2 regions of the Intrasporangium calvum DSM 43043 genome follow, and region 2 is predicted to be linked to the other one. Evidence: predicted binding sites of a transcription regulator. Region 2 holds the regulator's gene; the other holds the start of a gene.
What was found. The regulator LexA, encoded in region 2, represses DNA repair genes until DNA is damaged. The targets are predictions, from matches to a motif close to TCGAACANNTGTTCGA.

Region 1 (5,006 bases), 490 kb from region 2:
CTCGTCGACGTCGAAGAGCTCGAGTGCCTGGCGGGCGGCAGCCTGCGTGACCCGGTCCTCGCCGTGGACCTGCGCCCAGTCGCGCACCCGGCGGAGGAGCCGGTTCGCGATCCGGGGCGTTCCCCGCGAGCGCACGGAGATCTCGACGATGCCGTCCTCGTCCGCGTCGAGGCCGAGGAGGCGGGCGGAGCGGTGCAGGATCGTCACGAGGTCGCTCGGGTCGTAGAAGTCGAGGTGGCCGGTGAACCCGAAGCGGTCGCGCAGCGGGGCCGGCAGCAGCCCGGCCCGGGTCGTGGCGCCGACGACGGTGAAGGGCGGCAGCTCGAGCGGGATGGCCGTCGCGCCCGGGCCCTTGCCGATGATGACGTCGACGCGGAAGTCCTCCATCGCGAGGTAGAGCATCTCCTCCGCGGCGCGCGACATCCGGTGGATCTCGTCGAGGAAGAGGACCTCCCCCTCCGCGAGCGAGGAGAGGACGGAGGCGAGGTCGCCAGCGTGCTGGATCGCGGGCCCGGACGTGATCCGGATGGGCTGCTCCAGCTCGCTGGCCACGATCATCGCGAGGGTGGTCTTGCCGAGGCCCGGCGGGCCGGAGAGCAGCACGTGGTCCGGTGGCGTGCCGCGTCCCTTCGCCGCCCGAAGGACGAGCCCGAGCTGGTCGCGGACCCGGGTCTGCCCGGGAAAGTCGTCGAGTCGCCGCGGCCGGAGGGCTGCTTCGACCTGCCGGTCGTCGGGATCGCTGCGGGCGTCGACGATCCGGGCGGTCGCCTCGTAGGACTGGTCCCAGCCCTGCTCGTCGACGGTCATCGGCCCAGCTCGCGCAGCGCCGCCCGCAGCATCGCGGAGACGCTGGCCCCGTCGGCGGCCTGGGGGGCGACCCGGTCGAGGGCGTCGTCGGCCTGCCGCACCGTCCAGCCGAGGCCGACCAGGGCCTCGCGGACCTGCTCGCGCCACGGCTCGCCGTCCATGCGCTGGTGCCCGATGCTCGCGCCGTCGCTCGACCCGGCGAGCGCGCCGAGCTTGTCGCGCAGCTCGAGGACGAGCCGCTCGGCGCCCTTCTTGCCGATCCCCGGCACCTTGGTCAGGGCCGCGATGTCGCCCGAGCCCAGGGCCCGGCGCACGGACGTGGGGTCGTGCACTGCGAGCACCGCCAGGGCCAGGCGGGGCCCGACCCCGGAGACCGTCTGCACCGTCTCGAAGACGTGCTTCTCCTCCTCCGTCGCGAACCCGTAGAGCGTCAGGGAGTCCTCCCGCACCACGAGCGTCGTGGCGAGGTCGGCGGGCTGGCCGATCCGCAGCGCGGCGGCGGTGGCCGGTGTCGTGTGGACGAGCATGCCCACCCCACCCACGGCCACGACGACCGAGTCGAGGCCTGCCTTGAGGACGGTTCCGGACAGCGAGGCGATCATCTGCGGGGCGCTCCAGCGGTGGGGACGGGGTTGGGTCGGGTCGCCGTGCGGGCGGCGAGGGTCGTGGCGTGTGCCTCCGCGGCCGCGGCGAGGCGGTTCTGGGTGCCGCCGCGCCACACGTGGCAGATCGCCAGCGCGAGCGCGTCGGCGGCGTCGGCGGGGCGCGGCGCGTGGTCGAGCCCGAGCAGCCGGGTGACCATCGTCGTCACCTGGCGCTTGTCGGCCCGTCCGCTGCCGCTGACCGCTGCCTTGACCTCGGTCGGGGTGTGCAGCGTCACGGGGAGGCCGCGACGCTCGGCCAGCATCATGACGATGCCCGTGCACTGGGCTGTGCCCAGCACGGTCGAGAGGTTGGTGTCGGCGAAGACCCGCTCGATGGCGACGGCCTCGGGTCGGGTCCGCTCGAACCACTCGCGCAGCTCTTCCTCGAGGGCGACGAGCCGCTTCGGCGTGGCGTCGGTCGACGGAGTCCGGATGACGCCGACCTCGACGAGCGAGAGCCGGCGACCGGGCAGGCCGTCGATGACACCGACGCCGCACCGGGTGAGGCCCGGGTCCACCGCGAGGACGCGCACGACCCACCTCCAGACTTGATCAGCTGACCGAACACGTGTTCGGCTCCACCGTAACGGCACCCTCCCCCGGAGCGACGGAAGGCACGCCGCGCGCGGCGTGCCTTCGGCGCGGACCGAACCCAGCGGCATACGGCAGCACCGCCGCCCCGTGGCTCGGTCGGCCGTCACTCCTCGCTGTCGAGCTGCTCGAGGACGTCGTCGGGGATGTCGCCGTTGGCGTAGACGTTCTGGACGTCGTCGCTGTCCTCGAGGGCGTCGATGCAGCGGATCATCTTCTTCGCGCCGTCGAGGTCCAGCGGAACCTGGAGGTTGGGCACGAACGACGCCTCCGCCGAGTCGTAGTCGATCCCCGCCTGCTGCAGCGCGGTGCGCACCGCGACGAAGTCACTCGCCTCGGAGACGATCTCCCACGTCTCGCCGTTGTCGTTGACCTCCTCGGCGCCCGCGTCGAGGACGACCTCGAGGATCTGCTCCTCTGACAACTCGCCCGAGGTCGTGGCTTTGAGGACGATGACGACGCCCTTGCGGCTGAAGACGTAGGCGACCGAGCCGGGGTCGGCGAGCTGGCCGCCGTTGCGGGTCAAGGCGGTCCGGACCTCGGCCGCCGCTCGGTTTCGGTTGTCGGTGAGGCACTCGATCAGCAGGGCGACCCCGTTGGGGGCATAGCCCTCGTACATGATCGTCTGGTAGTCCGACCCGCCGGCCTCGGCGCCCGAGCCGCGCTTGAGGGCGCGGTCGATGTTGTCGTTGGGGACCGAGGTCTTCTTCGCCTTCTGGATCGCGTCGTAGAGCGTCGGGTTGCCTGCCGGGTCACCACCGCCCTGCCGCGCCGCCACCTCGATGTTCTTGATGAGCTTGGCGAAGAGCTTGCCGCGCTTGGCGTCCTTGGCCGCCTTCTGGTGCTTCGTGGTGGCCCATTTGGAGTGGCCGCTCATGCAGTTCCCTCGCGTTCCGTTTCTGATGCGTTCGCCCGCTGGCCGGTCAGCGGCACTGCTCGACGATCCTGACGAACTCGGCATGGATCCGGCGATCGTCACCGACTTCCGGGTGGAAGGAGGTCGCCATGAGGTTTCCCTGCCGAACCGCGACGATCCTACCGGCGGCGGCTCCGTGGCTCACGCGCGCAAGGACCTCGACCCCGTCGCCGACCGCCTCGACCCAAGGGGCGCGGATGAATACGGCGTGCACCGTCCCCGCGAGGCCCACGTAGTCGAGGTCGGTCTCGAAGGAGTCGACCTGCCGGCCGAAGGCGTTGCGCCGCACCGTCATGTCGATCCCGCCGAGCGTCTCCTGGTCGGGGCGCGCGTCGGCGATCCGGTCGGCGAGCATGATCATCCCGGCACACGACCCGTAGACCGGCATGCCGTTCGCGATCCGCTTCCGGAGGGGCTCCTGCAGCTCGAAGGCCCGGACGAGCTTGTCCATCACCGTCGACTCCCCGCCGGGGATGACGAGCGCGTCGACCGCGTCGACCTCGTGCGGCCGCCGGACCGTGACCGCAGCGACGCCGAGGTCGGTGAGGGCCGCGACGTGCTCGCGCACGTCGCCCTGGACGGCGAGGACGCCGATGGTGACTGTCACAAACCCCAGATCGTATGCCGCTGGGCTGGCTCAGCGTGAATCCGCGGTCCGAGCCCCCTGCGGCCCGAGGTACGTTCTGCGCATGCTCGACGCCGACGGCTTCCTCGACGACCTCCTCTCCCGCGCGGCCGACCTCGACGCCCACGCGCCACTGACCGGATCGGGCGCCTGGTGGGGGCAGCGGCGGGCCAGGTGGTCGTCACCGACGCGACCACGGTCAACCTGTTCAAGGCCGTCGTGGGGGCGGCGCGCCTGCGCCCGGGACGCACGGTCGTCCTGACCGACCCCGCGTCCTTCCCGACGGACCTCTACATCGCCGGGGCCGCCGCGCGGGTCGAAGGGCTTGACGTCCGCCGGGTGGCCCCGCCCGAGGCACCCCGGGCGATCGCCGAGCTCGGTGCCGCCTTCGACCAGCCACTCACGGGGTGGTTCGGTCACGCCTGACCGTTCGAGATGGCCCGGACCTACACACCTGCCGTGGGGATCGACCGGCTCCGGGTCGGCACTCCCCCGATGCTGTCCGTGCTCGCGCTGGAAGCGGCCCTCGAGGCGTTTGACGGCCTGACCATGCGGGACGTGCGCGCACAGTCGCTGTCGCTCACCTCGACCTTCCTCGACGCCTTGCACGCGCTCGCGGTTGACCTGCCCGTCGCGACGCCGCTCGCACCCGAGCGCCGCGGGTCGCAGCTGTCCCTGCGCCACCCGGACGCCTTCGCCGTGGTGCAGGCGCTCATCGCCCGCGGCGTCATCGGCGACTACCGCGAGCCCGACATCGTCCGGCTCGGGTTCGCGCCGCTGTACGTCACGCACGTCGATGCGGTCGCGGCGGCCGCGGACCTCCGGGCCGTGCTCGACGGGCACGAGTTCGAGCGGGCGGAGTTCGCGTGCCGCGGAGCCGTCACGTGACCCCGGCACACACCGTCCTGGTCACGTGGGGCCAGACTGGGGCCCGCGGGTTGAACGCCTGGACCCACCGACCAGAGGAGTACAGATGAAGCTGGAGACCGTGCTGCGGCAGTCCGAGTCGGACATACTCGACGAGGCGTTCAGCGCCCTGCAGCGCTCGCAGGTGGCCCACTACGAGAGGGCCGGAGAGACGTTCACCCGGGACCGACTGGCCAAGCTGTTCGGCCTCGTCGTCGACGCCATCGAGACGCGCAGCCTCATCCCGCTCTCCGCCTATGCGGACCGCATCGCGTCCGAGCGGTTCGAGGCTGGTTTCGACATCTCCGAGGTGCAGATGGCCTTCAACTCGCTCGAGGAGGCGATGTGGCGCCGGATCGTCAGCGCCGAGCCCCCCGACGCGCTCGCCGAGGCGATCGGACTGCTGAGCACCGTCCTCGGGTTCGGCAAGGACACCATGGCACGCAAGTACGTCTCCCTCGCCTCACGCAAGCACGTTCCGTCGCTCGACCTCACGGCGCTCTTCTCCGGGGTCGAG
Region 2 (5,006 bases):
GCCGGTGGACCACCTCGAGGACCAGTGCGGGCCGAAAGGCCCTGATGTCCCGGACGCCGAGCTGCCGGGTCACGGAAGCTCACCGGACCCGCTGACGGCGCGGCGCGCCACCTGCTCGACGACGGCGTAGGACTCCCCCGCTGCCGCGAGGTCCATCCCGACCCTCGCGAGGCCGAGCCGGGCGCGCAGCAGCCGGTCACCCCACGCCACGCCGAGCTCCCGGATCGCCGCAGCGGTCAGACCCCCAGGAAAGGCCTGGGCCACCGGTGCCACGGCACTCCCGACGTCCACGCCGTCCAACGCCCGGACAGCCTCGCCGAACCTGCCCGAGTCGCGCACGAGCGCGTCGGGCTCCACCTCAAATCTCATCTGCAGACTCCTCCCAGCCCCATCCCGACGAGGCTAGGAAAAAGCGCCGATTCCGCCGGAGGTCTTGTCCACAGGCCGCCCCCCACCCGCCACCCGGTGCCAGACACGAGAACGCCGCACCGACGCCGGTCACGGCGAGGGTGCGGCGCTCCGGGTGCCCCGGCGGGGTCGAAGCGCCGGTGCACCAGCCGCTGAAGGTGGAGCCAACGCGGCCGATCAGGGGAGCCAAGCAGCACTCAGCGCGCAAACAGGAGCCAGCTGAGCGGCATACGGCCCGAGGGCTGTTTCAGAGCTCAGGGATGACGAGCGTCTGCCCAGCATGGACGTAGGAGGTGGAGAGGTTGTTGGCCAGCTGGAGCTCGACGACGCCGGCTGCGATCGGCAGCTGCGGAAGCTCTCGGAGGGCGATCTCGGACAATGTCTGCCCGGCCTCGACGGTGACCGACTCGGGCTGTCCGGACGCCGACGCCAGCTGCCCCGCGAGGGCCAGGCCGAGCGCGGCGACGAGCAGTGCGACGAAGAAGGCGACGACCACCCGACCCCGTCGAGTCAGCCGGTAGGTGGGCTCGGTCACGGGCGGCACGAGCACGAGTCGCGGCCGTGCCACCGGTGCTGGCTCGACCGGAACCAGGAATTCGAGAACCTGTGCGGCCATGGTGCCTCCCTCACTGCGAACGGGTGTTCGATAGAACGCCTGTACGAATTTCTAACACGTCACCCCGAAGATTGTCGAGCGACACGTCGAACAAATGTTTGGCAACTGTGTTCGAAGCCCCCTAGGCTTCATCCACAACAGGAAGCACACCAGTCACCACCGACAGTGCCTGTTGTGACAGCCTGAGACGAGTCGCCACCAAGCAGCCGCGTGAGCATGACGAAGGGGATCACCATGGGCGTGACCGAGCTTCCCGACCGGGACAAGGGAGACCGGCTGACCGTCCGTCAGCGTCGGGTGCTCGAGGTGATCCGCAACTCGGTCGACCGCCGCGGCTACCCGCCCAGCATGCGGGAGATCGGCGATGCCGTCGGGCTGTCGAGCCCCTCGAGCGTCTCCCACCAGCTCAACGCCCTCGTCGCGAAGGGCTACCTGCGGCGCGACCCCAACCGGCCGCGCGCGCTCGAGATCGTCTCTCCCGACGCGGGTCCGGCATCCTCGGGCCGTCGCCGAGGGACATCCGGCGTCGAGTCCGGGTCCGGCGCCCAGTACGACACCGAGACCGACTCGGGCGATGCCAGGCCGGCCGCCGCCTACGTCCCGGTCCTCGGCCAGATCGCTGCGGGCGTGCCGATCCTCGCTGAGGAGGTCGTCGAGGACGTCTTCCCCCTGCCGAGGCAGATCGTCGGCGAGGGCAACCTCTTCCTTCTGAAGGTCGTCGGCGACTCGATGATCGAGGCGGCCATCTGCGACGGCGACTGGGTCGTCGTGCGCCAGCAGCCGACCGCCGAGAACGGCGACATCGTCGCGGCGCTGCTCGACAGCGAGGCCACCGTGAAGACGTTCAAGCGCAAGGACGGCCACGTGTGGCTGTTGCCGCACAACCCCGAGTTCTCCCCCATCGACGGAGACCACGCCACCGTTCTCGGGAAGGTCACCGCGGTCCTGCGCCGGGTCTGAGCCCAGTCCGTATGCCGCTGAGCTCAGTCCCGTACACCGGCCCGGTCCCGCTCGGGGTGCGTATCACGTCGAGCCACGCCAGACTCTGACCGTCACCAGGCCTGCACACTCGGGAGGGCAGTCATGAGGCAGTCGCACGAGGCCGCCGTGCTGAACACGTATCGCTACCTGCGGTTGGCGACGATCCCGCTGCTGCTGACGCTGCTCATCGCGGTGGGGCTGGAGACCTTCCGCGGCGAGCCGTGCCTCCTCGGTTCGATCAGCGCGTATTACCACACCCCGGCGCGAGGTGCCTTCATCGGCGGGCTGTTCGCTGTCGGGGCGTGCCTCATCGTCTACAAGGGCAACGACCCGCTCGAGGACGTGTTGCTCGACTTCTCAGGCTTCATGGCCTTCGTCGTCGCGCTCGTCCCGACCGTCGTCGACACCGGGTGCGGCTCCAAGTACCCCGTGCAGAACCTCGATCTCACCGCCGCTGCCGTGCGCAACAACATCACCACGCTCCTCATCGCCACGGCGCTGGCCGTGCTCGCCAAGTGGCTGCTCGTCCGCCGGGACCGTCGGCGCGCCACGAGCACCCAGAAGGATCTCGAGCTCCCGATGCAGCCCGCCGACGAGGCTCCCACGCCGCTCAACGGTCACGTGGCTCAGTGGGCACGGCGCGCATCATGGATCTGTCTGGTGATCCTCGCTGTCGAGCTCGGTCTCTTCCTCTTCTGGCCGGACACCTTCAAGGACGTGAGCCACGGGGTCGCCGCGATCACCATGGTGCTGGGTGTCATCGGCGTGATGATCGCCAACGCTCGTGGCCTCAGCCGGGCTGAGCAGCAGTCCGATGAGCTCCGGTCCGCACCGACTCCACCAGGGGGGCGGGAGCCTGAGCAGGGGCCACGCGCTTGGGTCAACCGGTACAGCCTGGTCGCAGCCGTCATGGTGGCCCTGATCGGCGTGACGGTCGTCCTTCACCTGATGGGCCTGACCGGGAACTACGTCATCCTCATCCTCGAGGTCGTGGTCATCCTCAGTTTCCTGGTCTTCTGGGGTCTGCAGACAGCCGAGCTCTGGGACTACCCGACCCGTAAGGACAAGGTCGCTGCCGAAGGAGCCGCCGATGTCGTCGAGATCATTCCCTTCGAGCGGTTCTCGGCGCCCGACACCCAAGCGCGGGAGCCCCGGCCGCCCGGCACTCAGGCAAGGGAGCCCCGGCTGCCCTAGCTGTCGCACTGACCCGCCTGGCAGGTCAGTGCGACAGGCAGCCCCAATCGTCGAGTGTGCAGTTCTTCGCCACCAGCGCTCGAGTGTGCAGTTCGTGCCGGGTCACTGGTTGACCAGGACGGACCGGGCCTGCTTGACGGTGATCGTGGTGGCCGGCTGGCGCACCGTGACCTGGTCCGGGACCTCGATCCACGGCCCCCCGTTGACCCGGAACTGCGCCCCGAACCGCACCTGCACGAACGAGGCGAACTGACCCGCCTCCAAATAGGTGTGCACCACCTGCCCGTGCGGGTAGGTGAATCGTCCTGAGTTTCCCGGAGGGTGTTGATCTAGCAAGGGAGACTGTTCTCATGCCTGCACCGAAGAAGTTCGACGAGGCGACCCGTGAGCGGGCGGTCCGGATGTACCTGGACCGGCTCGAGCAGCACGGGGAGGCGAAGGTCGAGGCGCGTCGTCAGGTCGGCGCGCTGCTCGACATCAACCAGGCCACGATCCGCAACTGGGTCGAGGCCGAGGAACGGGCCGCGGGTTCCCGCCCGGCGGCCTCGGCTCGAGTGGCGGAATCGGAGGAGGTGCGTGCACTCAAGCGTCGGGTCGCCGAGCTCGAGCGCGCGAACGACATCCTCAAGACCGCCTCGGCGTTTTTCGCTCAGGCGGAGCTCGACCGCCGACTGCGGTGATCGTGGCCTACATCGACACCTACCGGGCCCGCTTCGGCGTCGAGCCGATCTGTACCGTGCTGTCCGAGCACGGCATGAAGATCGCGCCGAGCACCTACTACGCCCGCAAGGCCTGCCCGCTCAGCGATGCGGCGCTCGAGGAGGCGTATCTGGTCAACGCGATCTTCACACTGTGGCAACAGAATTGGCGTGTCTACGGGGTGCGCAAGCTCTATCACGAGGCGCGCCGTGCCGGCCTTGGCGTGGGCCGCGACCAGGTGGCGCGGCTGATGCGGATCGCCGGGATCCGCGGGGTACGCCGAGGAACGCACCACACCGTGACGACCCGGCGGGATGAGGCGGCGGCCCGGCACCCGGACCTGGTCAAGCGGGGCTGGGACGTGCCCACTCGGGTGGACCAGCTGTGGGTGGCCGACTTCTCCTACGTGTGGACGCTGGCCGGGTTCGTGTACGTGGCGTTCGTCGTGGACGTGTTCTCCCGCCGGATTCTGGGCTGGCGGGTGACCACGAGCAAGCACACCTCGATGGTGACCGACGCGCTGCGCCAAGCCCTCAGCCTGCGTCAGCGTCACCAATCGCACTGGGATGCAACAGGGTTGGTCCATCACTCGGATGCCGGGAGCCAGTACACCTCGATCGCGTTCACCGCTGAGCTGCTCGAGGCCGGCATCGCCGGCTCGATCGGCACCGTCGGCGATGCGCTCGACAACGCGCTCTGCGAGAGCACCATCGGGCTGTTCAAGACCGAGGCCATCGACCTGCCCGGTCCCGCGTGGAAGGACCGCCGCGAGGTCGAGTGGCAGGTCGCCCGCTGGGTCCAGTGGTACAACGCCCGGCGGCTGCACTCCTCGATCGGGTACCTGCCCCCGGTTGAGTTCGAGCACCTTCACCGGCAGGCTACGACCGTGACCCCCATCCCGGAGGTCGCGTAACAACCCACCCTCCGGGAACCTCAGTACGGTTCAAGGTCCCGCCCGGCGAGTCGGTCGGCCCGAACGAGTCCCCGTCCCCGAAGTGGTAGCGGTAGCTGACCAGCCGGGGCCGGATCTGCACCCGGTAGCCATACATCCGCGCCGGGTCGACCGTGTCGACCTCACCCGGCTCGAACCCCTCCCTCGACCACTGCA

Region 1: the regulator LexA is predicted to act here: its motif matches at 2,012-2,027, upstream of ruvC (crossover junction endodeoxyribonuclease RuvC).

Annotation. Positions count from the first base shown of each region.
Region 1 covers NC_014830.1:2,089,292-2,094,297, forward strand. The annotation lists gene ruvB (Holliday junction branch migration DNA helicase RuvB) at 1-807, opposite strand, end outside; gene ruvA (Holliday junction branch migration protein RuvA) at 804-1,409, opposite strand; gene ruvC (crossover junction endodeoxyribonuclease RuvC) at 1,406-1,984, opposite strand; gene INTCA_RS09410 (YebC/PmpR family DNA-binding transcriptional regulator) at 2,149-2,919, opposite strand; gene pdxT (pyridoxal 5'-phosphate synthase glutaminase subunit PdxT) at 2,966-3,565, opposite strand; gene INTCA_RS19980 (hypothetical protein) at 3,737-4,009, shown strand; gene INTCA_RS19985 (kynureninase/PvdN C-terminal domain-containing protein) at 4,043-4,471, shown strand; gene INTCA_RS09425 (RsbRD N-terminal domain-containing protein) at 4,557-5,006, shown strand, end outside.
Region 2 covers NC_014830.1:1,599,176-1,604,181, reverse strand. The annotation lists gene INTCA_RS07290 (alpha/beta hydrolase) at 1-73, opposite strand, end outside; gene INTCA_RS07285 (hypothetical protein) at 70-369, opposite strand; gene INTCA_RS07280 (LysM peptidoglycan-binding domain-containing protein) at 656-1,024, opposite strand; gene lexA (transcriptional repressor LexA) at 1,241-1,984, shown strand; gene INTCA_RS07270 (hypothetical protein) at 2,108-3,199, shown strand; gene INTCA_RS19835 (hypothetical protein) at 3,302-3,475, opposite strand; one part of gene INTCA_RS07260 (IS3 family transposase) at 3,550-3,847, shown strand; AL1L pseudoknot at 3,837-3,968, shown strand; one part of gene INTCA_RS07260 (IS3 family transposase) at 3,847-4,811, shown strand; gene INTCA_RS07255 (hypothetical protein) at 4,777-5,006, opposite strand, start outside.